DNA from 3 places in the Endozoicomonas sp. 8E genome. Region 3 is predicted to be linked to each of the others. Evidence: predicted binding sites of a transcription regulator. Region 3 holds the regulator's gene; each other region holds the start of a gene.
What was found. The regulator LexA, encoded in region 3, represses DNA repair genes until DNA is damaged. The targets are predictions, from matches to a motif close to TACTGTNTANNTANACAGTA.

Region 1 (9,830 bases), 1.1 Mb from region 3:
TATCGATATTAATGACACCCAGTCACTCATTCTTATTGTTAAAGGGATGATCAGTGATACACAGGCTATGGTGAGTGCTGCTTCTATCGATCAGAATTTCAGCAATCGGGTCTATCAGCAGGGCAGGAGGGAGGATAGTGCAGTCACTGCCCTTAATCTGAGAGAAAATATTCGATCCAGAACCGAGGATTTAAAAGACATAGCGGCTCAGCGGGACGTCTATGCTGAACTTCTGATCAGCAAAAATCTTCATAAAACTCTGAAAGAGGCTGAATTGGCTAGTGCTCAGTCCAATCAAGCCGGTAACAATAGCAGTGGTGGTCAAATAAACCGGTTGATGAATGAAATTACAGCGCTCGAGTATCAAATTGCAGGTGTTGCCACAGAAATCAATGCTCTGAGCCAGCAGATGAAGACATTGGAAGTCAGTAATACTGCGGATCATGCTGCATTACTCAAAGCTAACAGACAGCTGAACACAGTGACGCCAGAGTTTGTGCGTGTTAACAGTCTGCTGGGGCGAATTCGTCAGCGGTTCGATCCTGCTGCTATGAAAACCGGTGAAGAAGGTGTGCAAGCCGTAAAAGAGCTCGAACAGAGGGCTCAGAAAGAGCAGGTAAGAGAGTCCAGAAGAAGGGGGCAGAACGAGGACGGAGTAAAGTCGCTGGATAAAGAGCACAGAGAAGGTGAAATCCGGTCAGAGGATGACCGGATTGAGCTTGAGGAGGGTGTTAATCAGTTCCTGGCCGCTGAGGATCTGGAGACTCTGCAACAGGTATTCTCTCCCTCTGACCCTGCAGAGCTGAGAAGTGCTGTTCAGGGCCTTGACGATAAACCTCAGGTAAGAAACTCTCCTGCAGCCGAAGAAGGGTTCGCTATTGCTCTGAACAGCGTCCCCTCAGAAAAGGCACTGGAGGATGCAGTCAACCCTGCAGAGGAGACTCACCGGGGTGATAATCTCAGTTTTGAAGGTGCAAGCAGTCCTCAGGTTTTTGCCCGCCTCTGGATGGAAGCAAAGCTGGAAGAAGGTCAGGAAACTCAGGATGTGAAAGAAGATCACCTCGATGAAGTGGCTGAGAATGTGGATGCTCAACGCAAGAGTGTTGCCGAGCATCTGCAGGATTTTGAGTCGATTCTACTGGAAGTCGCGGAGTCGTTGGAAAAGCAGCAGGAGGCAGCTGTTCAAATCAGTAAAAGTAATCGAGTTTGAGAGCAGCGGGGAGGGGTCTCCCTCCCTCGTCTTTCGGAGAGTCTGCAGAGTCATCGAAAATATCCCTGATCCCGTCTCTATTTCCTGATTATTGGTCTTGACACTATCTGGTGAAAATCAAGGGTTCAGGTATAATGCCCCAGTTCTGACAATGGCAAACAAAGGATAGACAGATTCAATGCCGATCTACGAATATCAGTGCGGAAGTTGCGGTGGTGTGCAGGAAGTGATTCAAGCGTTCAGTGATGCACCTCTGACTGACTGTGGTGTCTGTGGTGAGCCTGAGTTAAAAAAACTGTTAAGTGCCCCGGCCTTCAGGCTGAAAGGCGGTGGCTGGTACGAAACAGACTTCAAGAATGGCAATAAGAAGAATCTGTCCTCCAATGATCATCAGGGCCCTGCCAAGGGCTCGGGCGGCGCTGTAGCCGCCAGTGAGTAATTCGGTCATTTGAGCACTGAGGTTGTTTCACCCGGAGTGACTCAAAACCATAAATTCAGGCACAAAATTTCAGATGATTCTGTGCTGAACCTGAATAGCCCCCCAGTTTCGAGGTATGTTATGCGCAGCCATTATTGCGGCGAACTGAATCTCTCCCATGACGGGCATGAGGTTACCCTGTGTGGATGGGTACACCGCCGTCGCGACCATGGTGGTGTGATCTTCCTGGATATGCGTGACCGTGAAGGTATCGCCCAGGTTGTTATTGATCCTGACACCGAAGAGGCGTTTGCTCTCGCCGATAAAGCACGCAGTGAATACGTGCTGAAAATCACCGGATTTGTACGTCCCCGTCCCGAAGGCACTGTAAACACCAATATGGGTACCGGTGAGATTGAGGTCTTGGGTAAGCAGGTAGAAATCCTGAATGAAGCCCAGACACCGCCTTTCCAGGTCGAAGGCTACACCGATGTAGGTGAAGAAGTTCGTCTGAAAAACCGTGTTATTGATCTGCGTCGTCCGGAAATGCAGGAAAAAATGATCCTTCGCAGCAAGCTGACCAGTGCTGTTCGCAGCTTTATGGATGAGCAGGGTTATCTGGATGTTGAAACCCCCGTTTTGACGCGTGCGACCCCGGAAGGTGCCCGTGACTACCTGGTACCCAGTCGAACTCACGAAGGTAAGTTCTTTGCGCTGCCACAGTCTCCCCAGCTGTTCAAGCAAATGCTGATGGTGGCAGGCTTTGATCGTTACTATCAAATCGTAAAATGCTTCCGTGACGAAGATCTGCGTGCTGACCGCCAACCGGAATTTACTCAGATCGATATCGAAACCTCCTTCATGGACGAGTCCCGGATCATGGGTATGGCTGAAGAGCTGGTTAAAACCACTTTTAAAAAGGTGGGTGGTGTTGAGCTGGGCGAATTCCCGCACATGACTTTTGCACAAGCCATGAACCTTTATGGTTCTGACAAGCCAGACCTGCGTATTCCTCTGGAGCTGGTGGACGTTGCTGATCTGATGGCCGGAGTTGAATTCAAGGTCTTCAAAGGACCGGCTGAAGACCCGAAAGGACGCGTAGCTGCACTGAAAGTACCCGGTGGAGCTGAGCTTTCCCGTAAACAGATTGATGACTACACCCGGTTTGTCAGCATATACGGTGCCAAGGGTCTGGCCTGGATCAAGGTCAATGAAATCGAAAACGGCACAAACGGCCTTCAGTCTCCGATCATCAAGTTCCTGGGCGACGATGTCACCATGAAGATTATGGAGCGTCTGGACGCCAGGAATGGCGATATCGTCTTCTTTGGTGCGGACAAAGAAAAGGTGGTCAACGAAGCTCTGGGTGCATTGCGTTGTAAGATCGGTGCTGACCTGAATTTGTATACGAAAGAGTGGGCGCCACTCTGGGTTGTTGACTTTCCGATGTTTGAAGAAACAGACGGCGGCGAACTGACCGCACTGCACCATCCGTTCACAGCGCCAACGACCTCAGCTGAAGAGCTTGAAGCAAATCCTGCTGAAGCTCTGTCCCGTGCCTATGACATGGTTATCAACGGTTATGAAGTCGGTGGTGGTTCTGTTCGTATTCACAATCAGGAAATGCAGCAGACAGTATTTCGTATCCTGAAAATTGAGGAAGAAGAGCAGCAGGAAAAGTTTGGCTTCCTGCTGGACGCTCTGAAATACGGTGCGCCTCCCCACGGTGGTCTGGCGTTTGGTCTGGACCGTCTGGTTATGCTGCTGTGCGGTACCGATAATATTCGTGACGTTATTGCTTTCCCGAAAACTCAGTCCGCAGCCTGTCTGCTGACTCAGGCTCCGGGCGAAGTGGATGCTACCCAGCTGCGCGATCTGAATATCCGTATTCGTCGTGATCCGGCGTCTGCAACCAGTCACTGAGCGTCTGCGACCATTTCATAACGCGTCTGCGACCATTTTATAAATTGTTGAAGCCGGTTTTTACCGGCCTGTTCAAGAAGAGATAAAGGGTATTTTCTATGGCAGGTCATAGTAAATGGGCCAATATCAAACACCGTAAGGCGGCTCAGGACGCCAAGCGTGGCAAAATCTTCACCAAGATCATTCGTGAGCTGGTGGTAGCGGCCAAGCAGGGCGGTGGGAATATCGAGGATAACCCCAAGCTGCGTCAGGTGGTTGACAAGGCTCTGGGTGCCAACATGACCCGTGACACCATCAACAGAGCCATTGCTCGTGGTGCCGGTGGTGATGACGATTCCAACATGGAAGAAGTGACCTACGAAGGCTACGGTGCTGGCGGTATCGCGGTGTTGGTGGAATGTCTGACAGACAACCGTAACCGTACCGTTGCAGAAGTACGCCATGCTTTCTCTAAGCACGGTGGCAATCTGGGTACTGATGGTTCTGTAGCGTATCTTTTTGAGCGTAAGGGGCAGATCTTCTTCGAGCCGGGTCTTGATGAAGACACTGTCATGGAAGCTGCTCTGGAAGCCGGCGCCGAAGATGTCCTGACTAACGACGATGGTTCCATTGAAGTGGTCACTGAGTGGACTGAGTTCATGGCGGTAAAAGAAGCCATTGAAGCTGCAGGTCTGACACCAGCGGGCGGTGAAGTAGCAATGATCGCTTCTACCCGGACAGAACTGGATAAAGACGGTGCGGAAAAAATCATGAAGCTGGTGGATCGTCTCGAAGATTTGGACGACGTGCAAAATGTATACACTAACGCTGACATTCCTGCCGAAGTGATGGAGCAGCTGGACTAAGTTGTTCTATCGATCTGAAGAGCCTCGATAACGAAAGTGTCGGGGCTTTTTTGTTTCTGTTTCGGTGATACCATCCCGGCTGGAGCACCAGTGAATGCCCAGACATTGAAGCCTACCAGCAGCATAAACAATACAATAATGATGCCTGTGATAATCATTAATGTTTTTAACAGGTCGGACATTAATCGTTTCCGGATCATCTTGTGGAGTAAAACAGTCTTGAGCAAGAACAATGATCTTTGCGGGTCTCGCCACGAAAGTATTACCAGAGAAATACTAAGCTGCTTCTATCGTTACTCACAGGCAAGTTTGGTAATTCAGTGTTCTTGAATTGTAAGTTTCTGATACCCACCGGGACCGCTGGTATATTGTATGGGTGTACAGTATCCTTTTGACATAACCATGACTCCGAACCCTCGCCTGTCAGATTTTTTTGGCAGAGGCTGTCATACTTATTGACCCCGGGGGTACATCAAAACGCTGTCATTGAAAATAGCGACATCTGACTTGAGAATAAATTCTGAATGGCCATCCTGATGGGGATAGATCCGGGCTCAAGAATTACCGGCTATGGATTAATTGAAGAAGTAGGCAATAAAACGCATTATGTGGCGTCCGGCTGTATTCGCATCCGGGAAGCGCCCCTGCCTGAGCGGTTGCAGCAGATTTATGAAGGCATCAGCACTCTGATCGAACGTTACATCCCGCAGTCCGTCGGTGTAGAACAAGTCTTCATGTCCAGAAATGCTGATTCGGCACTAAAGCTGGGTCAGGCCAGGGCAGCGGCCATTGTGGCTGTGGTTAATCACAATATTGAGGTGTCGGAGTACTCTGCCCGACAGGTTAAGCAGGCTGTCGTTGGTAAAGGCTCTGCGGATAAGTACCAGGTAAAGCACATGGTGAAGTCGATCCTTGACTTGAATGATACCCCCCAGGCCGATGCTGCGGACGCTCTGGCGGTTGCTCTTTGTCATGCTCATACTCGCTCCAGTCTGGTCAGAATGGCAGGTGCTACAGGTACTCGACGTCGTCGTCTTACGGGGCAGTCATAGGAGGCTGACCGAGAATAGCGAGCTATTTGACGAACAAAAGCGGATTTTCAGACCAATGTGCTGTCGCCGTACGACTGCATGGATGCAGGAGCTAGAGCAACGCAGGAGCAGTTGCCGACGACTGCATGGATGCAGGAGCTAGAGCAACGCAGGAGCAGTTGCCGACGACTGCATGGATGCAGGAGCTAGAGCAACGCAGGAGCAGTTGCCGACGACTGCATGGATGCAGGAGCTAGAGCAACGCAGGAGCAGTTGCGGTGCAGGGCAGTCTATTCCCGGTCAGCCTCCTTAGTTTGGGTGGACACAAAGGTGAAAGGAAGCGATGCAAAACACCAGATCCAGAATCTGTTGTGGCGTGTAGATTTTCTTCAGTTCTTTCCAGTTCGCCGGACCTATGATCTGTTCTTTGTAGAGTTCTTCCGTGGTTTTCAGTAACAGGCGCTGGCGGTTGTCCCAGCCCGGTGCCAGATGACCACGAGAAACCATCTGTACATCACTGGCTTTCAGTCCCGTATCCAGAGCGCATTGAGCAATATCCGGGATAAGGTGTCGGGTATTGCAGAGGTAGGCACTTCGAAGAGCAACCAGAGCGCGATCTCTCATAGGAAGGCTGCTGTAGCCTTGTATATAACTGGTGAAACTGCGAGCAGGCTTATCAAGCTCAGGTGAGTTTGCCGGGCGTCCTGGGAAGTCTTTCTTCAACAAAGATTTCTGTGACCTGATGAAAGGGATAGGAATAGGGCCACCGGATACAGCTGGGTGGTATTCACTGGCCAGACCAGCCTCAGGCAGGATCTGCCAGAGCGATCCCAGGAATGTGCGAAGTTTCTTCAAAGGGGCAGCTCCTTCAGATCATTGAATTGAACTTCTCTTAGTGTTTAGAGAGGGACAATTCGCAGGAGTTCTTCGCACTCGGTGTATTGTTAGGCGTTCTGACCTTGTAGTCAGAAAATAAAAAATTTGGAAAACAAGATGATTGGAAGAATTCGGGGCCTTCTGGCTGACAAACAGCCCCCTCATTTGCTGATAGAGACCCATGGTATCGGGTATGAAGTGGAAGCTCCGATGTCGGTTTTTTATAAACTACCGGAAGTTGGTCAGGAGGTCGTGTTATATACCCACTTTGTGGTGCGGGAAGATGCCCAGCTCCTATACGGTTTTAGTAATCGTGATGAGCGGGAGTTGTTTAGAACTCTGATCAAGGTCAATGGGGTCGGCCCCAAGCTCGGACTGACCCTGTTGTCCGGTATAGAAGCTGATGCTTTTGTGCGCTGTGTGCAGGAGGGTGACAGTGCCACGCTGGTGAAGCTGCCAGGTGTGGGAAAGAAAACAGCCGAGCGGCTGATTGTTGAAATGAAAGATAAGCTGGATCGTTGGCAATCAGCGCCTCTGCTGGAAGGTAAGCCCCTGGTTGCCGGTGGCGAAATGGCAGCCGAAGCAAAAGATATTGAACAGGAAGCCGTCAGTGCACTGGTGGCCCTAGGTTATAAGCCCCAGGAAGCCGGCAAAGTCATCGGTAAGTTGCTCAAGGATGCTATGACCAGTGAAGAGCTGATTCGTCAGGCTCTGAAAAGTATGATCTGATAACACTGCGCATTATTTAAAAGGTGAGACGAGTGAGTCTCACCTGCTTGTCTTTAACGAATGAACTTCCTGACCGAGTCAACGCAGATGACTGCCGTTGCCAGCCAGATAAAGCTATAGCTGAGCCACTGCTGTAAGGTGAAGACTTCTCCGAGAACGGTAACAGCCACCACGAATATCAAAGCGGGCTCCAGGTAGCTCAACAGGCCAAACAAACTGACAGAAAGATGTCTGGAGGCGTTAATGTAACAGATCAGTGACAGGCTGCAGAGGAGTCCCAGACCTGGCAACAGATACCAAAGAGTGACGGAATGGGTCAGGTTTTGCATAAAACTCTGATCACTCATCAGTATGAAAATACCGGCCGGAAGGAACAACAGGTGCTCAAACAGCAGAGCTGGCAGGGTGTCGACCTGCAGAGGCTTACGGATGATGAAGTACACTGGGTAAAGTCCGGCCACTGCCAGACTGACCCAGGGTAACGAGTCCTGTTGCCAAATCATGGCAAGGACACCCAGTGACGCGGACCCCATGGCAAAGTAGTGAGCCTTGTGCAGTCTCTCGTTAAATACCAGCTTGCCGGTTAATGCCAGAGTGAGTGGCAGCAAAAAGTAACCAAGAGAAAGATCCCGGGTTTTGTCATTCATGGGACCCCAAACAAAAAGCCACCACTGAAAGCCAACAATCAATCCGCCCAGGGACAGCATCAGCACGGTTTTCCGGCAGAGAAAAACTGCCCTGAAGCCCCGCAGCCGGTCCAGGCGATAGCAGACCATTGTCAGGCAGAGAGCGCTGAAAATGATCCTGTTCCAGAACAGGGTATTTCCAGACAGCCCAATAAACTGCACATAAATGGGCACAAGCCCAAACATCACGGAGGCCATGACCGAGTTAGTCAGGCCTTTTCCAGAAACCAAATGTGTATTCATTCTGAGTACTTCCTTTAATCAGAATTTAAAACAAAGAGAGTATAGGAGTCCGATAACTCTGAAGTTTAAAAGGTAATGCACCCTCGGGCAGCCAAGTGCCCACAAGCGCTTTTTTTACGTTCAGAGTGCTTGGACGATTAAATGTAGCGTTTTGTTCCCAATGCTGGATTATTTTTTTAACAGACTGGAGATGGTACGCTGAGAGTAATGGTAGATGAGCTAGAACATGATTGAAGCAGATCGATTGATATCCTCTTCAGAACGTCCTTTGGAAGAGGTACTGGATCGGGCTATCCGCCCGGTAAAACTGGCTGATTATGTAGGACAGCCAAAAGTCAGGGAGCAGATGGAAATTTTTATCCAGGCTGCAAGACTTCGTAATGATGCCCTTGATCATACCCTTGTATTCGGGCCTCCGGGGCTGGGTAAAACCACGCTTTCCCACATCCTTGCCAATGAGATGGGTAGCAATATTCGAACGACTTCTGGCCCGGTGCTGGAAAAGGCAGGTGACCTTGCAGCTCTTCTGACCAACCTTGAGCCCAATGACATTCTGTTTATTGATGAAATTCACCGCCTCAGTCCGGTAGTGGAAGAAGTATTGTATCCGGCGATGGAAGATTATCAGCTGGACATCATGATCGGTGAAGGTCCTGCCGCACGGTCTATCAAGCTGGACCTGCCTCCCTTTACCCTGGTGGGAGCCACAACCAGGGCGGGTCTGCTGACGTCTCCGCTTCGGGATCGTTTTGGCATTGTGCAGAGGCTGGAGTTTTACAATATTGAGGACCTGACTCATATCGTAGAACGTTCTGCCGGAATTCTGGGGGTGGGGATTGATAAGGAAGGTGCAGGAGAGATAGCCCGACGCTCCAGGGGGACGCCCAGAATTGCCAACCGACTGCTGAGAAGGGTGCGTGATTTTGCTGAAGTTAAGGGTAATGGTGTGATCTACAAGGAGACTGCCGATGCCGCGTTGAATATGCTGGATGTCGATGCCAGCGGCTTTGATCATATGGACAGACGGCTGCTGTTAGCCATGATCGAAAAGTTTGATGGTGGGCCGGTCGGGGTAGACAGTCTGGCAGCTGCGATCAGTGAGGAGAGGGATACCATCGAAGATGTACTGGAGCCTTATCTTATTCAACAGGGCTATGTGATGAGAACCCCCAGAGGGCGGATGGTCACCAAACACGCATACCTGCATTTTGGGCTTGACTACCGGCAAGAAGAATAAGTCTTTCCGGTTTAATATTTGGACGGTTCTTTTGATAAACGAGTGACTAAGGAAACGCTGATGCTCATGAGAATTCCGGGAATCTACTGTCTGTGTGTTCTGGCGCTCACCGCTCTGAGTGGTTGTCAGAATATTACTACGGAAGCGACGCCAATGCGTCCAGGGTTCTACTCTGCACCTTTCTCTGTCTCGGCGGCAAGTTGTTCGCAAGTGCTTCATGGTTCCAGCCAGCTGCCGATTGATCTGTATCATGCCGGAGTCTGCTTCGAGCAGGGAGTGGGTACGACAGCTTCGTTAGCCCAGGCTGTTGAGCGTTACTCCATGGCGGCTCGATGGGGGATTCCGGAAGCCGCCCAAGCCTTGAGGCGTTTGCACAAACCAGTTCCAGCTCCTGATTTGCTGCAACGCAGAACAGAGCAGGAGCGGCACCTGAACAAGCAGAGACTGGATGAGGAAAAACTCAATAGAGGCTCTTATCCTCCGCCTCATTATTTGCCTCATTGTGGTCGTTCGTCGTGCTATTGACTTGCCATGGCATAGGCGTCTCTGGCAGTCTCTGATCTGATTTAATGTTATGTGACCTGCTCTGTGACTGATACCTTTTCCCTTCCCGTTCGAGTCTATTATGAAGA
Region 2 (9,830 bases), 460 kb from region 3:
CCACTGCATCAGAAAGCGCTCTGCTGAACTTTCAGGCAGAACTGCACTGCGGATTCTACTTGTTTGTCGCCTACTGCCTGGTTTCTGGATTAGCAGGGCAGCTGTTATTGAAAGAAGGGGTGTTGAAAGATGAATTGTTGAAAGAGCAGTCATAAACTGCTCAATCTTCCATCTCACTCACCTGAAGCTCCAGAGCATCAATCGAAATTTTAATCTCGGCCAGACAGATGATCAGGGAAATCAATAAAGCCAGCAGGCTTATGCCAAAAATGATAAAACCCACCTGATACTGACCCAGGTGAAGAAGAAACATAACCAGAACACAGCAGATAAAACTGACGATTCCGGCCCCCTGCATGTGTTTGATGAGTATCATTCTTCGCCTGAGGTTTTCCATCTGCCCTTTGATGTGAGGGTTATCCGGATGTTTCTTAAACTCACCGTGAAGATTTCTGATCAATGTAGCCAGTGCCAGAAACTTGTTGGTGTAGGCAAGGAACAATAGAGAAATAGCCGGAAACAACAGGGCAGGAGTTGTTAGATTCAGCTCCATGGGACCTTATCAGAGTTTAAATGTTGAGAGGTGCCATATTATATCCTTCCACCCCTGCGTTCAAACAACTCCAATTGCTGCATCTGCCCCGAGGTTCTCAAATCCAGCAGCCTTACGCCAACACCCAGCAGACGAACAGGTTTATTCCCTCTTTGCCAGGCTCGAGTCAGCAAAGCCTGGAAGTGTGCTTCCGGTGCCAGTTCATCGGACTCTATCATTTCCTCAAGTGTTGTCTGGCTGAAATCGTTGAACTTCACTTTTACAAACCGCTTGGTGACCGAATATTCATTCCTGATTGCCTGAAAACGTCGAGACAGATCCTCAACCAGGGGTTTTACCTGAGTCAGTATCGATTGTTCGTCCTGCAAATCTGCATCAAAAGTGTGCTCAACAGATAACGACTTCCGTCTTCTGTCCAGCTCCAGCGCGCGGTTATCCTCGCCTCTGGCCAGCTCCCAGAGGCGCTCGCCGAAACTGCCAAACCAACGACACAACTCAACCGGAGAGTATTGTCGCAACATGCCACAGGTCATAATCCCTTTACTATGAAGCTTTTGAGCAGTGACCTTACCCACACCGTGTATCTTCTCAACCGGTAATTCAAAAACAAAATCCTGAACCTGGTCAGGCGTGATCACACAAAGACCGTTTGGCTTGTTCCAGTCCGATGCCACCTTGGCCAGAAACTTGTTTGGAGCCACACCAACAGAGACAGAGATACCCACCTCGTCCAGGACAGACTGCATAATCTCCCGGGCCATAAGCGTGCCACTGCCCTGGCAGTTACTGGAGTGAGAAACATCCAGATAGGCCTCATCCAGCGACAAGGGCTCAATCCTTTCAGTGTAACGATGAAAAATGGCGTGCATCTGCCGTGAAGCGGATTTATAGACATCAAACCGGGCTGGCAAAATAATCAGATCAGGACAGAGCCTGAGTGCTCGATAGGAGGCCATAGCAGAATGCACGCCCGACTTTCGGGCCGCGTAACTGCATGTGGCGATCACTCCTCGACGTTCAGCCTTTCCACCCACAGCAAAAGCCTTGCCTTTTAGAGTGGGGTCATCCCTCTCCTCTACAGAGCAGTAGAAGGCATCTGCATCAACATGGAGAATTTTTCTCTGAACGGATTGATTCGGTTCCTGCATACTGTGATCGAAAAATAGTGCGAAAAAAATTGAACCTGCCTGTAAAGACTAACGACAGTAGAAGTAGGAAACAATGATTTCTTACTGACTTTTTATACAGCCTTGATCGGTCTCACCACTCTGGGCAGGTTTGACCTCAAAAATGTTCAGCAAAGTCTTAATGACACAGAAGGACGCCCTATCACTCCAGGAGACGTGTCGCAACCCTGAATATTTACGTATTTTCAAATGATTGATAAAAGCGTCAAATCCCATTCAGTTTGATTGCCCTCTCAGGGCCCAATGTCAGAATAAGCGCCTCAATCTTGCTGACAGCCAGTTTCAGAGCGCTCATGATCAAAAGATTAAGGCTTGAATATGCGCTTAACGGTGTTTAATACGCCGATCATCAGTCCTCTGTTAAAGGTTCTTGCCAGACTGTGCCTGTTAATTTCCGGCTGGAAAGTCGAAGGTAAACAGCCCCGGATACCGCGTTATATTCTGGTGGCCGCACCCCATACCAGTCAATGGGACTTCTTCATTGGTTTGGCTGTTGCACTGAGCCACGGGATAGAGGCGCACTGGTTGGGTAAATCCACGCTTTTCCGGGGACCTCTGGACCCTGTGATGCGCTGGCTGGGCGGTATTCCGGTTGACCGGGACCGCTGCTGCAGTCTTGTCGATCAAAGTATCTGCTGTTTTAAGGGCAACAAGCAACTGGGTCTGGTCATTTGCCCTGAAGACACACTCTCTAAAAGTGATCGCTGGAGAACCGGCTTCTATCACATTGCCAGGGGGGCTGAAGTGCCTATTATTCTGGCCTATCTGGACTTCCAGAAGAAAAAAGCCGGCTTTGGCCCCACCATCAAGCCCGGATGCAGCATGGAAAAAGACCTGGCTGAAATCCAGAGCTTTTATGATAAAAAGCGAGGTAAATTTCCGGACTGCTTCAGCCCGGTTCTATCCAGTAATCAGGAAAAACGACAATATTTTCACTGATCAGGGTTGTCAGAATAGATCAGACCTTATTTTCCGGGAATAAGCAGAGTAATGATTTTTAGCCCGTTGGCTGGCATATTCCGGCCCGTGCTCTCGCAAGACATTATTGAGCTCTTTTTCATTAACTGAAAGTGGCTGAACCGGTAGAAAATAAAACTCCAGTTTGTAGCTGAAAGATGGATTGATAACAAAATAGTGGTTTCTATAGCCAAGCACCAACTCAACCACTCGAACAGCGTATTTGGGACGTAACAATATATAATGATGTAAGAACTCCCAGCGAATGTCCTCAGCGATCTCATCATTCAAGAACATCTCCTTCAGACTATCTACTGTTTTTTTCCCCTGAAATACTAACGAATCACACGAACCTAACTGCCGGGCATGGCGAACAAACTGTTGCAGTCGGTTGCTTAATAACTGGCAGCATTCGTTAGAAATTCCGAACCCACCCCCGTAAAACATTGAGAAAAGGCAATGTTGAAAGGCAAACCTGTCAGCTGCTGTTGCAACATCGCGATTAAGGTGTTGTGCAAGCAAGTTAAAGTCCCACTGATCTCCTTCAAAAATATGTAAGCCCTCTAAACGTCTATCCAGGTTATACATGGAATCTAACGCAATCATCAGTTTTTCAAAGGCATGCTGCATGGTTTGATGCAATTTCATTCGCGGGCATTCGACGACAATTTCACCCGCTATGGCATTGCAGGTTACCTTCATGCTACCGGCATTTTTATTCAGTTCGATCGTTTTCAGCAGCTGCACCAGAAACCACATACGCTTAAACTTGGCGCTGACATCGACACCATCATTGCCATCAAATTGGTCAGAAAATTTCAGCCGCAAGGTTCGTCCTTTTCCCCCCTCTGCGTTTTCCAGTAGCTCGATAAGGCACAGATGAACGCCAAGCTTCAGGTTAACAATAGCGGCACTATCCATACTGACGACAGTCCCCGCATACCAGGATTTTTCAAAGGATGACCTGTCGGACGGCCTCAGTAGCGAAACATTGTCACTTGGGGTCGTGCAGTCAACATAGGTGATTCTCTTTACTCTCGATACCCTGCCCTGACCCGAATCCAGAGCAATCGGAGCCAGCGCGTTTAAGAAACGCTGATGCAAGGCAAAAATCAGTTCATGAATACTTCTGACCTGCTCAGCCTCTTTAAGATTCAGTGATTGCACAGCGGATTGTAGTTGCTGACAGTCTGCAACCCACTGACGGAAGGATCCCTGCCCTTTTTCAGCAGCTTTCAGAGGCAGCATAATAGCCTCCAGGCCTGACAGGACGCTGCGTTTGAGTGTCTTGAACCGTTTGCTTAATTGCCGTGCTTCATCCTGCAATGGTCTGACACTGCTTCTCCCCAGCTGCAAGAATGCACGGTAGCCATCCAGAAATGCTTCAGCCCCCTGAACCAGCTGATTTACACTGACTCTGATCTCTGCCAGCAACTCTTCCCGTTGTGGCGACATGCTTAGTTTTATGGGATTTGCCAGACAATCCAGTCCGCCTCCGGAGGCAAACATTGCCAACAGGCGGGCGTTTTGATCCGTGAGCCACTGAAAACCGCTGGCGACATTAAGGAATGTGCCTTCAGGGGGGGACAAATCACCCCGTGACGGCACGGCTCCGGGGAGCGGCACATCAGAAAATGCAGAGGACAGGCTTCTGTGACTGGCAAGTTCACCGCTAAGGTCACCGGCAACAATAAAAGCGCAAGGCTTACCTTTGAAGCGGGCAAAGGCCAGCGTCACCAGTTGGCCAACCTGAGCGGCCACGACCGCAAACTGTCCACCGGCCAGCATCAACGTTTTTCCTCCCTGTTTCATAACGATCGCGACATGATCATTGAAGCCTCCTTCGGCAAAGACAAACCCCCCTGCCCGCTTCAGGAACTCTGGCTCAAGCATCCAGTCTGCAGCATGTTGGGCTAAGACAATGGCCCCGTCAGGCATGGAGTCTGCCGCTTGTTCTTCAGCCTGCCAGAGTGTTCCGGTACAATGGCCTTCGCTGACGCCCTTACCAATGGTCAGGGTCTCTTTGGGTATAGGCATCGCAAAATCCATACCGCCAGAGAGTCGGGTAACAGGGCGCACCTGCAACAGGAACAAGTTACCCTGATGATCGATGGCAAACTCCACATCCACGGGGCAGAGCAACAGGTTTTCCAACTCTGTCACCACCTGACTGAGTTTTGCAACCAGATGATCACTGAGTTTATGAACACTGTCGTCTGACTGGGATTCCGCATCATAAATTTCTGTTTCCACATAGCCGTTATTGTTTTTGTGCAGAACAAAGTGACTTGAGACCTTGCCGGGAAAGTATTGAAAGTCTTCAGCGCCTTCCTTGCGATAAATATCGATACGGTGGGGCGTGTTACCGGACTGCCCTGCCACTACGCCTTTGGGCTGACCCTTTGTGTACTCAATCCTGACGGTGTCGTTCTGAAAGGATTGATAGCTCATGATGACTCCACCAGATCGACAATCAATACACTGTTGGATAATGAGCGCCATGGGTTGTGGTATGCCTTCGGGACAGACTTCAGGCCGGTAACCTGACGCCATAACCTTGAGACAGGTTCTGAAAACATCGCCTCCTGCCTGAATGACAGAGAGGTATTTGCCCGCCTGGGCATCGCCGTAGTTATCTTCGTTGATGCCGGAACTGCGGACAATCACAGGCTGTGATGCAGAGAATCTGTCCACCTGACGGTGCAGCTCCCTGATTTTTCGGGCCGCTTCAGAATCTTTAACCTGTTCGTAATAGTCATCACTGGCAATAAATTTTGTCATAGCTGACAGCCAGTCATCCCTTTTGGTTTGCTCTGAAGGCGGCAAGGTATTGAGGTATTCCCGGAGGTTCTTCAGGCTGGTCTTTGCCAGCGGTTCATCAACAAACCCAGACAAATAGTGGTCTAACCGATGAGTATCGAGAGGATGTTGTTCCAGCGCATTCATGATTTGAGCCGTCACACATTCGAAGGGCGGAACAGACAGACCGGCTGCTTTCATGCGCCACAAAAACATCCCCTTGCCCCCGAGTAGTTCCCGTTTGCAGGAAGAATGGTCAGCAGCCTGATCTGAAACAGCTGAACGACATTTGCGCTTGACCAGCAAAATTGGGTCGGGCGTACCACTGGTATCAAGATTATCGAAATACCTTTTAGCTGGATGACCAGCCTCACTGGATCGAGTGCCAGCTCCGGTATTCTGATTTGGATTGGTTGTCAGGCTTTCAGGACATGATGCTCTGAAAGTAACATGATTCATTAGACATCCCTCAATATCCATCTGTGACCCAATAGCTGATGAGTCATTAATTACTTTCGTTGGACATTGATATTTTTATAAAGTTCATGAAGTTTTCACGAAGTTCGGGATTGCTTTGTTTTGCTGGCAAAGAATAAGTACTTGACACTCCCAGCCTTGTCAGGCGAGGCTTCTGACTTCACAGGCTACAGCCAGCCAATAGCGACTGGACTTACGCAGAAGCCTCCATCAGCAGTAACCGGGTGCCCCTCGGTTATTTATTGGTCTTTTGTTTGATTTGCCGCAGCCTTAACGGGTCACTCAGGTATGGGCTCGTCTGGTTCTTCAAGGGCGGTTGGGCAGGTGTCTCTGCCTTAATTTTTTGTTAACAGTGCTTGGTTTTCGTCACCGTGAGTCTCTGCATAGAAACAGACCGATGGAAAATATAACCAGCTACGTACAAATACTCAAGCGGAACGCTCTGCGTTCCCGTCTTATATCCCCGCCCGATTGAGGGTGTCGCAAAACTCTCTCCAGCATGGGAACGAGTTGACTCCCGTCATTCCCGGCTTCATTCTCGTCATTCCCGCGAAGGCGGGAATCCACACTGACTCACCACCAGAACCATACTGCCCGGTGCCCCCTGGCCTTTTCATCCCCGAGAAGGCAGAGATCCACCGTTGGCGCTGGATTCCCGCCTTCGCGGGAATGACGACCTCAGAGCATGGGAACGAGCTATTGGAGTTTTGGGTGGAGTTTTGCGACATCCTCGATTGGGCGAGGGTTTACGACGATTTTGCTAACCAGTTGGTTTCGCATATTCTGGACGGCGGCTTTTTCCATCCTTCTGCGTTCCAACTCTGGTTGCGTAGCTATGGCTACGCGCCCGTCATTGTGCCTTGAAGGATGAAAAAATCCCCTCGCCAGAATATGCGAAACCAACTGGCCCGGTACTTAAGGGAGAAATACTATCGGCAAATGCCATTTGCCAATTGAATAATGTCTTTATCGCTTCGGAGCCCTTCACCGGCATAACACAAAACTCCGGGAGATTCTGCGACAGCGGCCATGACGATATCTCTATCATTCCTCAGCACCTCATTCAAATATCTCAGTTCCATGGGATATTTTGAAATAACAGCTAATACAAAGTCTTTATCATTCCAGACTCGTTGGCTGGCATATTCCAGTCCATGTTTGAGCAGGGCATTCCTGAGCTTTTCTTTATGATCCCCAAGCGGTTGGCCTGGTGCCGCATAAAACTCCAATTCGTGACTGAAAGATGGATTGATAACAAAGTATTGATCTCCAAGGTCATACACTTGCTCAACCAATCTGGTAGCACTTTTAGGTTCGAATAATAAAAAATGATGTAACAGCTCCCTGCGGATGTCCTCACTCATCTCTTCAGTCATAAAGATGTCCTGCAGACTCTCTTCGGGTTCTTGATTAAAAAACAATGACCACTGATGCGCGCCTAAACGCCGGGCATGATGGGTAAACTGTTGGTGGTGGTTGCTCAATAAACTGCAGAAAGCGGCAGTCGTGTAGCGACCACCCCTGAGCCAATAAAACATGACGAAAAGGCAATGTTGAAAAGCGAATCTATCCGCGTCTGTCGCAATATCACAATTAAGACGCTGTGCAAGCAAGTTAAAGTCCCACTGACCGCCTTCAAAAATGGGTGAGCACTTCAAGCGAATATCCATATTATACATAGCACGTAACACAATGATCAGTTTTTGGAAGGCATTCCGCATGGTTTCAGATAATTTCATTCGCGGGCATTCGACGATAATCTCACCCGCTACTGCGTTGCAACTTAGCTTCATGCTATCAGCATTTTGATCCAGTTTGATCTCTTTCAGTAATTGCGCCAGAAACCACATACGTCTGAACTTGCCGGATTTATCACGGTCATCAGGCCTGTCAAATTGATCAGAAAATGTCAGCCGCAAGGTTCGACCTTTCCCCCCCTCTGCACACTCAAGCAGCTCGATAACACCCACATGACTTCCAAGATCCAGGTTAACAATCGAGGCTTCATTCATAATGATGACAGTCCCTGAAAGCCTTAACTCTTCCATAAGTGCTCTGAGGGACGGCATCAATATCGGTGTTTTTTCGCCCGGGATCGAGCAATCGACGTAGTTGATTCCCCTTTTACTGGTCAGATTGCCCTGACCCGAGGCCATAGCGACCGGTGCCAGCCCTTTTACGAAGCGCTGATGCAGGGCAAAAATCAGCTCATGGACACTCCGGACCTGCTCAGCCTTGCCGGGGTCGAGTGCCTGAAGGCAGGATTGCAACTGATGGCAGTCTGTCACCCATTTACTAAAAATTACCGGGGATATCTGCCCTTTTTCAGTGGTCTGCACTGGTAGGATGAAACGCTTTAACTCTGATCGGATGATCCGTTTCAGTGTCTCGAACCGGTTGCTCAGTTGCGGTAATTCTTCCTGCAGTGACTGGAGTTGAGGTGAATCGCTGTTACCCGCCAACGACAAGAATGCTCTGTAGCCATCAAGCAGTTTTTCAGCCCCGTAAACCAGCCGGTTTACGGTGTCTCTGATCTCTTCCAGGATCTTGGTTCGTTGCGGCGACATGCTCAGTTTTATCGGGTTTGCCAAACAATCCAAACCGCTGCCGGAGGCAAAAAATGACAGCAGGCGTGCATTTTGATCCGTGAGCCACTGAAAACCGCTGGCAACCTTAAGGAAAGCACCTTCAGGGGGCGACAAATCATCCCGTGACGGAACGGCTTTGTGTGACGGCACATCAGAAAAAGCAGAGGTCAGACTTCTATAACTGGCCAGTTTTCCGGTGAGGTCACCGGAAACAATAAAGGCACCCGGCTTACCCTTAAAGCGGGCGCAAGCCAGCGTCGCCTGTTGGCCACCCCCGGCGGCCACAGCCGCAAACTTTTCACCGGCCAGCATTAAAGTTTTTCCTTTCTGTTTCATGAGGATCGCTACATGATCATTGAATCCTCCTTCAGCCATGAAAAATCCTCCCGCCCGCTCCAGAAACTCGGGCTTCAGCATCCACTCTTCAGCATGGTGGGCCACGACTATGGCTCCGTGTGGCATAGACTCTGCCTCTTGTTGTTTGGCCAGCCAGAGGGGTCCGGTGCAAAAGCCTTCGCTGACACCCTCGCCAATGGCCAGAGTCTCTTCGGGTACAGGCATGGCAAAATCCATACCGCCAGAAAGTCGGGTAACAGGGCGCACCTGTAACAGGAAAAGTTGACCCTGATGATCGATGGCAAACTCCACATCTACAGGGCAGAACAACAGGCTTTCCAGTATTGTCACCACATCTCTGAGTCTTGTAATCATCTGATCACTGAGTTCCTGTCCACCGTCGTCTGACTGAGCATCAACATTTTCAATGGTTATTTCCGAATAGCCATTATTGTTCTTGTACAAGATAAAGTGACTTGAGAAAGTCCCGGGAAAGTATTGAGAGCTGCAAGCTTCTTCTTTACGATCCCCGCGATAAATATCAATGCGGTGGGGCGTGTTACCGGACTGCCCTGCCACTACGCCTCTGGGTTGACCGGGTGTGTACTCAACCCTGACGGTATTATCCTGAAAGGATTGAAAGCTCATCGCGACCCCACCATATTGGCAGTCAATACACTGTTGAATGACCAACGCCATGGGTTGCGGTATACCTTCGGAGCAGACTTCAGGCCGGTAAGCTGAGGCCATGACCTTAAGGCAGGTAGTTAAAACATCCTCTTCTTCCTGAACTAAAGAGAGGTATTTGCCCGCCTGGGCGTCGCCGTAGTTATCTTCATTGATGCCGGAACTGCGGACAATAACCGGCTGTGATCTGGAGACGTCGTCAAGCTGACAGCGCAGAGCCCTGATTTGTTGGGCCGCTTCAGAATC
Region 3 (9,830 bases):
GCGCAAAGCTAAAGAGCAACTGATTGAAAGAATGGGCATCAACCCTGAAAAAGGATGGCAGGCCCGTTACGAGATTCTGCCTGGCAAAGAGAAGGTGGTTGATGAGTTGCGTCGCCTGGCCGCATCGGCTGATACAATTTACCTCGCAACAGATTTGGACCGTGAAGGAGAGGCCATCGCATGGCATCTTCAGGAGGCCATTGGGGGGGAGCCTGGTCGTTATCGGCGGGTAGTCTTCAACGAAATTACCAGAAATGCCATTCAGGAAGCTTTCAAAGAGCCCGGCTCTCTCAATATTGACCGGGTTAATGCCCAGCAGGCAAGGCGGTTCCTCGACCGAGTAGTAGGTTATATGGTTTCCCCCCTGCTCTGGGCAAAAATTGCCCGTGGCCTGTCAGCAGGGCGGGTACAGTCAGTAGCGGTCAAGTTGATTGTTGAGCGGGAGCGTGAAGTCAGAAGCTTTATCCCGGAAGAGTACTGGGAAGTGTATGCCGACCTGGCTACGGAAAATGGAGAAGTTATTCGTTTTCAGGTGGCCAAAGAAGCCGGGGATGCCTTCAGACCTGCCAGTGAGGCTGCCACCGGGGTTGTTCTTGAAAAGCTGAGGCAGGCTGATTACAAGCTGACCGTACGTGAAGACAAACCAACCCGAAGTCGTCCTTCTGCACCCTTTATTACCTCAACACTGCAGCAGGCGGCCAGTACCCGTCTGGGTTTCAGTGTCAAGAAGACCATGATGATGGCCCAACGCCTTTATGAAGCGGGTCACATTACTTACATGCGTACTGACTCGACCAATCTGAGCCAGGAAGCGGTGGAGCGTGCCCGGGAGTTTATTGATGGTACGTTCGGCCCAAGGTATCTGCCTGAAAAGCCAAACCGGTATTCCAGTAAAGAAGGCGCTCAGGAGGCGCACGAAGCAATACGTCCTTCCTCAGTGACTGCTGAGCCAGGCTCTATTTCCGGTCTTGAGAAAGATGCAGAGCGACTCTATGAACTGATCTGGAGACAGTTTGTTGCCTGTCAGATGACGCCTGCGGAATACCTCAGTACGTCCCTGACAGTTCGGGTGCACGATTGTGATCTCAAGGCGAGGGGCAGAACCCTCAAGTTTGATGGTTATACCCGGGTTATGGCGGCCATAGCCAAGAAGGGCGAAGACATCATTCTGCCGGCTCTGGAAAAAGGTGATCCGCTGGATCTGAAAAAACTGGACCCGAAACAGCTGTTTACAAAACCGCCAGCTCGCTTCAGTGAAGCGGCTCTGGTAAAGGAGCTGGAGAAGCGTGGAATAGGCAGGCCCTCGACTTACGCTTCCATTATTTCGACTATCCAGGATCGCGGTTATGTTTCCCTGAAAAATCGGCGTTTCTATGCCGAGAAAATGGGCGATATTGTCACAGACCGGCTGGTTGAGAATTTCCATGATCTTATGGATTACAACTTTACCGCCAAGATGGAGTCCAATCTGGATGTAGTGGCTGAAGGTGGTGAGAACTGGAAAAACCTGCTGGACAGTTTCTACAGTGATTTCAGCAGCAAGCTGGAGCAGGCTGAAGACGACAGCGCCGGTATGCGATCCAATGACCCTTCTCCTACCGATATCAAATGTCCTGATTGCGGCAGGGATATGATGATTCGCACGGCCAGTACGGGGGTATTCCTGGGCTGTTCCGGTTACTCGCTTCCACCCAAGGAACGCTGCAAATGTACCATTAATCTGGTGCCTGGCGAAGAAGTTGAAGATGCTGACGATGAGAATGCAGAAGTTAACGCTTTGCGGGCCATGCATCGTTGTCCCAAGTGTTCTACGGCGATGGAAAGCTACCTGATTGATGAGCAGCGTAAGCTTCACGTCTGTGGTAATAACCCGGACTGCTCAGGCTATGAGGTGGAAAAAGGTCAGTTCAAACTCAAGGGTTATGACGGTCCCGTGCTAGAGTGTGACAAGTGCGGTTCTGAGATGCAGCTCAAATCCGGACGCTTTGGCAAATACTTTGGTTGCACCAACAGCGAGTGTAAAAACACCCGCAAGCTGTTGAAAAGCGGGGAGGCGGCTCCCCCAAAAATGGATCCGGTACCCATGCCTGAGCTCAAATGTCTGAAAGTGGATGATCATTATATTCTCAGAGATGGTGCCTCAGGCCTTTTTCTGGCGGCCAGTCAGTTCCCGAAGAACCGTGAGACCCGTGCTCCTCTGGTGAGTGAACTGATCCCGCATCAGGCGGCTATTGATCCAAAGTATCATTATCTTCTGGATGCACCGAGACAGGATGCTGATGGTAATCCCGCAATCATTCGCTACAGTCGCAAAACCAGGACTCAGTATGTTATGAGTGAGTCTGAAGGTAAGGCGACAGGGTGGAGTGCTACCTTCCAGGAAGGCAGGTGGGAAGAAAAAGTCACCAAAAAGCGCAAAAAATCCTGATCTGGCCTCGTCACAAACAAGACCTTCACCGAGATCCGTGGAGGTCTTTCTATTTTTGAGAAAGATTATGTCTGAGCAGTGGCGTTCCCATACCAACAAAAAGTTACACTATGCCCGTTTACAGCTGGATGCCTGGGAAAGGGCAGAAGCTTTTGAGCAGGAGGCTTTTCGAGAGGCATTTCTGATGCATGCCAGTCAAGCCTATTCCTCGATGCTGGCGGAGATACTGTCTCCCTACGGTAAGCAGCTGACCCGGTTGCTGTCTCTGGAAGATGCTTGCAGATTGATGGATAAGCAACCGGCAGAAGTGTCTGAACTCGAGCAGTTAAAGCAACTGGAGTCATCGGACAGTTGGCTGGCAGCTTTACTTAAAGCTTATGACGATATTTCAAATATTAAAGATAATATACAATCATATCCAAGCAGTAGCGATCTGATTATGATCGCTTCGGATACTAGTGAAGTCACCAAAGGTATTAAGACGCCAGAAAGTGCCAAGAGTATTCTTGCCTCCCTCAAGGAGTTGGTAGGGCACTTCAGAAATTTCAATCTTGAATGGTGATTGGATTTTTTACCCGCCTTGGCTGTCGGGTTAGCCATTAAAAAACACACCTTCATTAAGTAGAATTATTATTAGACTGCCAGAGAACGTTTATAAAAACTCAACAAACGATGTTGTCATTGCAGATGATGTTGTCATTGCAGATGATGTTGTCATTGGAGGTGGTGTTGTCATTGCAGAGGATGCACAAACTTCTATACCGCATTCATCAGCATTAACTTCAGCGTTGTATTCGTAGCTGGTAATATTATTATTACAGTTTATTTCTACATTAATAGGTTGCCCTTTAATTATACATTCTGCTAATGGCTGAATCTTAAAAAAACATCATATGTTGACTCATTAAAACTCACAACAGTTAACGATGTATTTGTTGAAGCCTGGAGGGAAAAATTTTGAGGAGCAAGAGTAAAGTTAAAGTAGAAATTTGGAGTTTGTTTAATGTAGATATTTTTTTCCGGGAAGCTACATTGATGTGTTATACCGCAAAGAGATTGGTTTTGTGCAATATTACTAATATTTGGCTGTAGGTTCAATTGAAATTCTGCCCCCACAGAACCAACTAAACCTACTTCCCTCCATTGACCGTGTATCACTACACCTTCGTGTGAAATAGTTGCATCACCGAAGAGTCCTATAGGTGACTTCCAACAGCCTGAGAGGTCACAAAGGATACCGCTCACAAATGTTTCAACATATGAAATGTTATAACCGGTTTCATAAAAATACACTTGTCCGACTGCATGGAAGTTTGCTAAAGAAGAACCGTCTCTCTCAGATATTGTTGTGTTTGCTGAAAAGGTATTATCGTCGTTTAACTTATCTATTTTCAGGGTTCGCAAATATGTGTCTCTGAGGTTTTCACTTATCGAATAACCCTTCCAAAAGCCTAACTGACCATAAGAACTAGATGAAATAAGAGTCAAACATACCAGCAATGAGCATATGTAGCATTTCATTTTTATGCACCAAGACACTAAAGTAAGACGTGGTATAGCAGGCAATACTTATTTTAGCCACATAACGCTGGGTCCAGCTGCTGTGCCGACCGCAGTCAGCTGGAGCCACATGTTAGGCTCGTTCTTTATTCTTGCAGATGTTTTCTTTGTATAAACGCGAGCTCTTCCTCTAACTTTTGTGATTTGAGAAGTTGGTTTTGATAAGAAGACACCGATTTATTTAAATGATGTTCAGACTGACCTATTGCATCATAAGTCACAATGCTGCATGATTTCTCCCTCTTATACGCTATTTATGGAACGAACTATGGCTGCATCGTTTTTGGAAATTGTGGAACTTCCAACAGGAGAGATTGTTCTGCGACGCAGTGATGACGAGGGTGAGCCCCTGCTGACTATGAAGTTTTCAGAGGAAGCCAAACAGTATCTTGAAGGGGACCATCTGCAAGTGGCAAAGGTCATGTTTGATGCTGGCATGCGCGAAGTTGCTGAACTCACTCGTCCGCAATCCTCCGAAGAAGAGATTCCTGAGAACAGAGTACTGCATTGACTCTATTTTCATGAAAATGACAGGCATCATGCAACCTGTCTGCTGCGAATAGCCAGCCCCTGACACTGTCCATTCCTGGCTGCGCTTTCAAGCTTACTTAACCACCCTTTATCCAAATGTCCCAGCCAACTGATGACTGTGTGGCTGGTTCCGGATGCCAGCGCTTTTCTGGTGAGCTCCAATGTCTGATTAATATTGTTGGAGCTAAAGATTTGCACCTTGTCATGATTTAAATCGCAATTCTTTAACCAGTGCAGGGTTCTGTTGTCTGATTTATCGGTCAGAATCAAGGTCAACCAACGATCACTGTCGCTGGAAAGCTGACTGAGAATGGGTGTCAGGAGCTGTTCGGCCTGCCAGGGTTGGCCTGACAGAATGAGTTCATTAATACTGGGTTTCAGAGAATTTTTAGTTTTCCCTGATAAAGTCTTTTTCAGGGGAGGGCGGTTATTACAAACTTTATTGGTCTGAAAGCTTGAGGCTGAAAAATTGTGCCTTTCACTGCTTGTTCGGTACAGCATAAATTCTTCCTCCTGGCATAGCCCGGACGCTTTTTGTTATTCGCACTTCAGCGTAGTGGGGCTTAAACAACAGCCGCGGGTAGTGTCTTTGGAATAATGGTCAATAGCTCATCAAGTTCTGCTTCAGGACTGATTTCTGATGACTCCGACACTTAAACCTTCGATCGCAAAAACATCCTGAGTGAGATCAACGACTATGGTTTCGAATTCGTCGTTTTCCGGATGCAGCAATATTCTGTTTTTTTGTTTCTCGAATCTTTTCACGGTGACATCATCTTCAATCCGTGCGACGACAACCTGACCGTTTCGAACATCTGTTGTCTTGTGAACGGCCAGCAGGTCACCATCAAGAATCCCGACGTCCTTCATGCTCATCCCTTTCACTCTCAGCAGGAAGTCTGCCGACGGATTGAAGAAAGCGGGGTTGAGCATAAGGTGGTCTTCGATATGTTCCTGGGCGAGGATCGGGTTACCGGCAGCAACCTGCCCAATAATCGGAAGGCCTTCAGGCTGGCTGTCTGGAATGCGGATACCACGGGAGGCTCCGGGGGTAATCTCGATAGCGCCTTTACGGGCCAGCGCCCTGAGATGTTCTTCTGCAGCATTAGGTGAGCGAAAGCCGAAAGTCTTGGCGATTTCGGCCCTGGTGGGTGGGAAACCTGTCTCTTCAATATGAGATTTGATCAGGTCCAGTATCTCGGATTGCCGTTTAGTCAGTTTGATCATGGTCACTCAATCTGTTTTTTTATACAGTATCTGTGATTATATACAGTATTTCTGTCCTGGCAAGTTATTATGGCTGGGACGATGAGCAAAAACAAACAACAGGGTTGTCAATGGTGCAGATGCGGCATGCTTTGCCACTATACTGATGAACTGTTGACTGAAATTCGCAAGCTACTTCTCTGAAGCTTTTTTGAATAAAAAATCCGGAGATGGTTAATCTCCGGATTTGGCATTTTATTTATTTATGATTGTGTAGAAGTTAATTTATTTCGCAGTGTATCCCAGGCATCACGTGAAACTTCTACTTCAAAACCATCATAAGTATGCCAAACTTTAACAAAACTATCATATTCGTAACCAAGCCATTCTAATATTTCTTCTTTGATTTCAAAGGCGTTTTCCTTAATATCAGTTTCGATAACTAATTTAGAATTAAATGCATTGGCACTTTTGACATTAAAATCCCCTTTCGGGTCAATCCTATGTTGTATTAGTTTACTCACATCAACACTTTCATCGTCAGACAACCTATATTTTAAAGAATTAATAGTTTCTTCAATAATTTTTGCGTCTTTTTTTGATTCAAGTATTTTTCTGTAATTTGTATTATTTTCGATGGGTGTCATTTCGCTGTCAGCTACCAAGTCATTAGGATTCGCTCTTTTATCAGATTTCAAATCATTAGATTTCAAGCTTTCAGCTGAGTTTTTCCCGGCCGCATAAAATTCTAAAAAACTGCCATCTTTAATCAGCATCTCCACCAACCGATTGCCTTGTCCATCTACAATGGCAATGTAACCAGGGGAGACAAAATGAAAGTGTGGTGGTTTTTTTGCACCGAAGCCTCTGAGCGTTCTTGTTGCGGCAGTGGCAACTTGACCATAAGCTCCCTCTTCATTAATGGATACTTTGGTCTTCTGAAGAATTTCCAGATCACAATTTGAGGGTTGGCCTAATCTTGTTAAATCTTCAGACTTTATGACATCGGCTCCAAATGTCTGAGAAATCTTTTCGAGTAAATTGGTGTCACAACTGCCGTCTATTTTTATTTTGGGTAGCATTAGATCCATCTTTTTTTTACGGCCATTTAATCCGTCAATCAGGTGATTGATTGTATCAGAATCAAGGTTATTAATCCCTGTCGGACTGTCATCAGGCGTTATTATTGCGACTAATTTAAGATCTTCACCATTCACTGATCGGAATTCTTTGCCAATGGCACCAAACTTTCTGTTATCAAAAAATTGAACATTTTCAGTTGATTTCATCATCTTGACGTTTTCAATCATACTTCCGTCTGCGCAAATAAATTTGCCTGAGGCAGTTTTTTCTTTAGAAAATGGACGCTCCCAGAAACCGTCGAATTCCATCACATTGCCAATTACCGTTTTAATCAGTTCTCGTCGAGCTTTAGAATGACCATGAAACAACTTTTTGATTTTTCCATTGGTCTTCTCTTTCACGAAGTCTTCTGCGACGTCGGCCAGGCACCTCTCATGGTCAGGACGTTCCAGCTTTTCGGTTTGATAACATTCAGACAGTATCTGATTAAGCTGCTCATTCATGACGGCAGAGGCAGAACCTATAAAGTTGGTACAAGACATTGCCTGTTTCAGATCCGGATCTTCGGCGTAAGGATGGTTTACACTGAATTCACCGAGTTTTTTATGGATTTGAGTCTCCAGCTCATCAGTTAATTGTTCTTCAGAGATACCCAGAACTGCTGCCTTCCTGGCTTTATCATCCATACACGCAAGAAGCATTCCCAAAACCGGAGCCAGACTGGTAGAAGACACTACTTTGCTTTCGTCGTCCCTGACACCTTTAGCGCTGAGGATGCCTAATGACACTTTGTCCAGCAGTTTTTTAACAATATCAGAAGCTTGTGAGGTGGTCTCAAAGGATGAGTCTGGCAGATTAAATGGCTGCCACTGCGCCGTATTGATAGAAGGTCTGATAGAGTCCATAGTCTTCTCTCCTTTTCCTGATACAAATTAATTAGTGAGAATAAACTCACTGCTTCCATGCTGAGCAAATAGACATAAATGTTGAGTTGCAGCATTGCCATTACTAATTGATATTAAAGTATTTCCTTTCTCTGAAATCACTGACCGGTTAGTTAGTTACGATAACACCTTATTCCCTGCAATAGAGTCTGGTTGCCATAGTGGAGGTATCTCTGCCCGAAAACTTTAATTGTCCGTCTTTGTAACCTATGGGGACCACTATAGGTTAAGCTTTTGTTAATAAAAAATCCGGAGGTGGTTAATCTCCGGATTTGGCATTGTATATATCTATGATTGTTTAGAAGTTAATTTCTCCCGAATTGTATCCCAGGCAGAAAATGAAATATCTACCTTAAAGCGATTAGAATCCTCCCAAATTTCAATAAAACATTGATTTTTGTAATTAAGCCATTCTATTATTTTTTCTTTGATTTTAATGGCGTTTTCCTTGCTGTCAGTTTTGATAGATAATTCAGATTTAGTTGCATCAGCACTTTTGATATTAAATTCCCCATTCGGATCAAAACTATGATGTATTAATGCGCTTACATCAAGACTCAAAAAATATTTATCATCATTTAACTTGTCTTTTATAGATTGAATAGTTTTTTCAGTTGTTTTTACGTCTATTTTGGATGCAAATCTTTTTGTGTGATCTGTAGAATTTTCCATAGAAGTTCTTTTGCTATCAGCTATCAAGTCATTAGGTTTCAAACTTTTATCAGCTTTCATGTCATTAGATTTCAAAGTTTTAGCTGAGTTTTCTTCGCCTGGATAAAATTCAAAAAAGTCGCCATCCTTAACGATTAACTCAAGTAACCGATTACCTTTTTTGTCTACAATGGCCATGTAACCAGGGCAGACAAAACCAAAGCTGGGGATTTTAGAAAGACCCCTTTCAGTAATTTCTGCCTTAGTTGCAACCTTGCCTCGAGCACCTTCTTCATCAATGGTTGTTGTGATCTTCTGAAAAACCTTAAAATCATGATTCCAAAAGTTGCCGAGTCTTGATAAGTCTTCTGCGCGTATTACATCGGTTCCAAATTCCTTGCAAATTTTCTCGAGTAATTGAGAATCACAACTGTTTTCTATCTTTATTTTAGGTAGTGTTATATGAAATTTGGCTTTATTGCGATTTAAACCGTCAATCAGATAATCAATTGTTCCGGAATCAAGTCTGTTAATTGCTGTCGCACTTTCTTTTTGCGGTGTTATCGCAACTAATTTAAGCTCTTCTCCATTCGCAGATCGGAAATTTTTGGCAATGGCACCAAATATATTATTAAAAGAATAGTGACAGACTTCTGTCATTCTCATCATCTTGACATTATCAATACGAGTTCCATCTGCACATAGAAATGAACGCGCGCATGTATTTTTTAGAGGAAACGTATGCTCCCAGCTACACAGGAATTCCATCACATTACCTATGACCGCTGAAATTTTATCCAGTTGAGTTTTCGAATAACCTTCAAACAACTTTTTAATTCTTCCATTGGTTTTCTCATTAATGAAATCTTCTGTAACTTTCCCTATGCAACTGTCATGACACTCCAACTTTTTAGTTTGATAGCATTCAGACAGATTCTGTTCAAACTGCTCATTTCTGGTAGCATCCCTGGTCGCTATAAAGTTAGCGCAAAAGACTGCCTGATCTTCATCACCATGATTACCGTAAGAGTGGTCTTTGCTGAATTCACCGAGTTTTTTATGGATTTCAGTCTCCAGCTCATCGGTTAAGGATTCTTCGGGGATTCCGAGAATCAATGCCTTTCTGGCTTTATCATCCATACTCAACAGAATCATACCCACTACCGGAGTCAGGCTGACAGAAGAGACTACCTTGCTTTTGTCGTCTTTTTCACCTTGAGTACACAAGATCGCTAGTGACAGTTTATTCATTAGTTTTTTAACAATCTTTGAAGCCTGTGAGGTGATCTCGAAGGAAGTTGCTGGTATATTAGATGGCTGCCATTGCATAGTTTGGCTTAAAGATCTAGTTGTTCCGGTTGAGTGGGTAAAAGAGTCCATAGTATTCTCTCCTTGGTTGCTACAAATTAAGTGAGAATAAACTCACT

Region 1: the regulator LexA is predicted to act here: its motif matches at 4,763-4,782, upstream of ruvC (crossover junction endodeoxyribonuclease RuvC).
Region 2: the regulator LexA is predicted to act here: its motif matches at 1,784-1,803, upstream of dinB (DNA polymerase IV).

What each region holds. Positions count from the first base shown of each region.
Region 1 is NZ_CP120717.1:4,825,618-4,835,447, reverse strand. It holds gene P6910_RS16315 (hypothetical protein) at 1-1,210, shown strand, start outside; gene P6910_RS16310 (zinc ribbon domain-containing protein) at 1,389-1,649, shown strand; gene aspS (aspartate--tRNA ligase) at 1,770-3,551, shown strand; gene P6910_RS16300 (YebC/PmpR family DNA-binding transcriptional regulator) at 3,650-4,396, shown strand; gene P6910_RS16295 (hypothetical protein) at 4,393-4,578, opposite strand; gene ruvC (crossover junction endodeoxyribonuclease RuvC) at 4,921-5,448, shown strand; gene P6910_RS16285 (hypothetical protein) at 5,737-6,282, opposite strand; gene ruvA (Holliday junction branch migration protein RuvA) at 6,421-7,032, shown strand; gene rarD (EamA family transporter RarD) at 7,086-7,961, opposite strand; gene ruvB (Holliday junction branch migration DNA helicase RuvB) at 8,188-9,198, shown strand; gene P6910_RS16265 (hypothetical protein) at 9,259-9,723, shown strand; gene ybgC (tol-pal system-associated acyl-CoA thioesterase) at 9,787-9,830, shown strand, end outside.
Region 2 is NZ_CP120717.1:4,141,841-4,151,670, forward strand. It holds gene P6910_RS13710 (paraquat-inducible protein A) at 1-155, shown strand, start outside; gene P6910_RS13715 (DUF2721 domain-containing protein) at 161-553, opposite strand; gene dinB (DNA polymerase IV) at 592-1,701, opposite strand; gene P6910_RS13725 (lysophospholipid acyltransferase family protein) at 2,059-2,679, shown strand; gene P6910_RS13730 (PEP/pyruvate-binding domain-containing protein) at 2,689-5,955, opposite strand; gene P6910_RS13735 (hypothetical protein) at 6,451-6,837, shown strand; gene P6910_RS13740 (PEP/pyruvate-binding domain-containing protein) at 6,903-9,830, opposite strand, start outside.
Region 3 is NZ_CP120717.1:3,681,952-3,691,781, forward strand. It holds gene topA (type I DNA topoisomerase) at 1-2,428, shown strand, start outside; gene P6910_RS12055 (DUF6586 family protein) at 2,484-2,990, shown strand; gene P6910_RS12060 (hypothetical protein) at 3,293-3,916, opposite strand; gene P6910_RS12065 (hypothetical protein) at 4,257-4,499, shown strand; gene P6910_RS12070 (SulA-like leucine-rich domain-containing protein) at 4,526-5,020, opposite strand; gene lexA (transcriptional repressor LexA) at 5,144-5,746, opposite strand; gene P6910_RS12080 (serpin family protein) at 5,989-7,713, opposite strand; gene P6910_RS12085 (serpin family protein) at 8,041-9,783, opposite strand.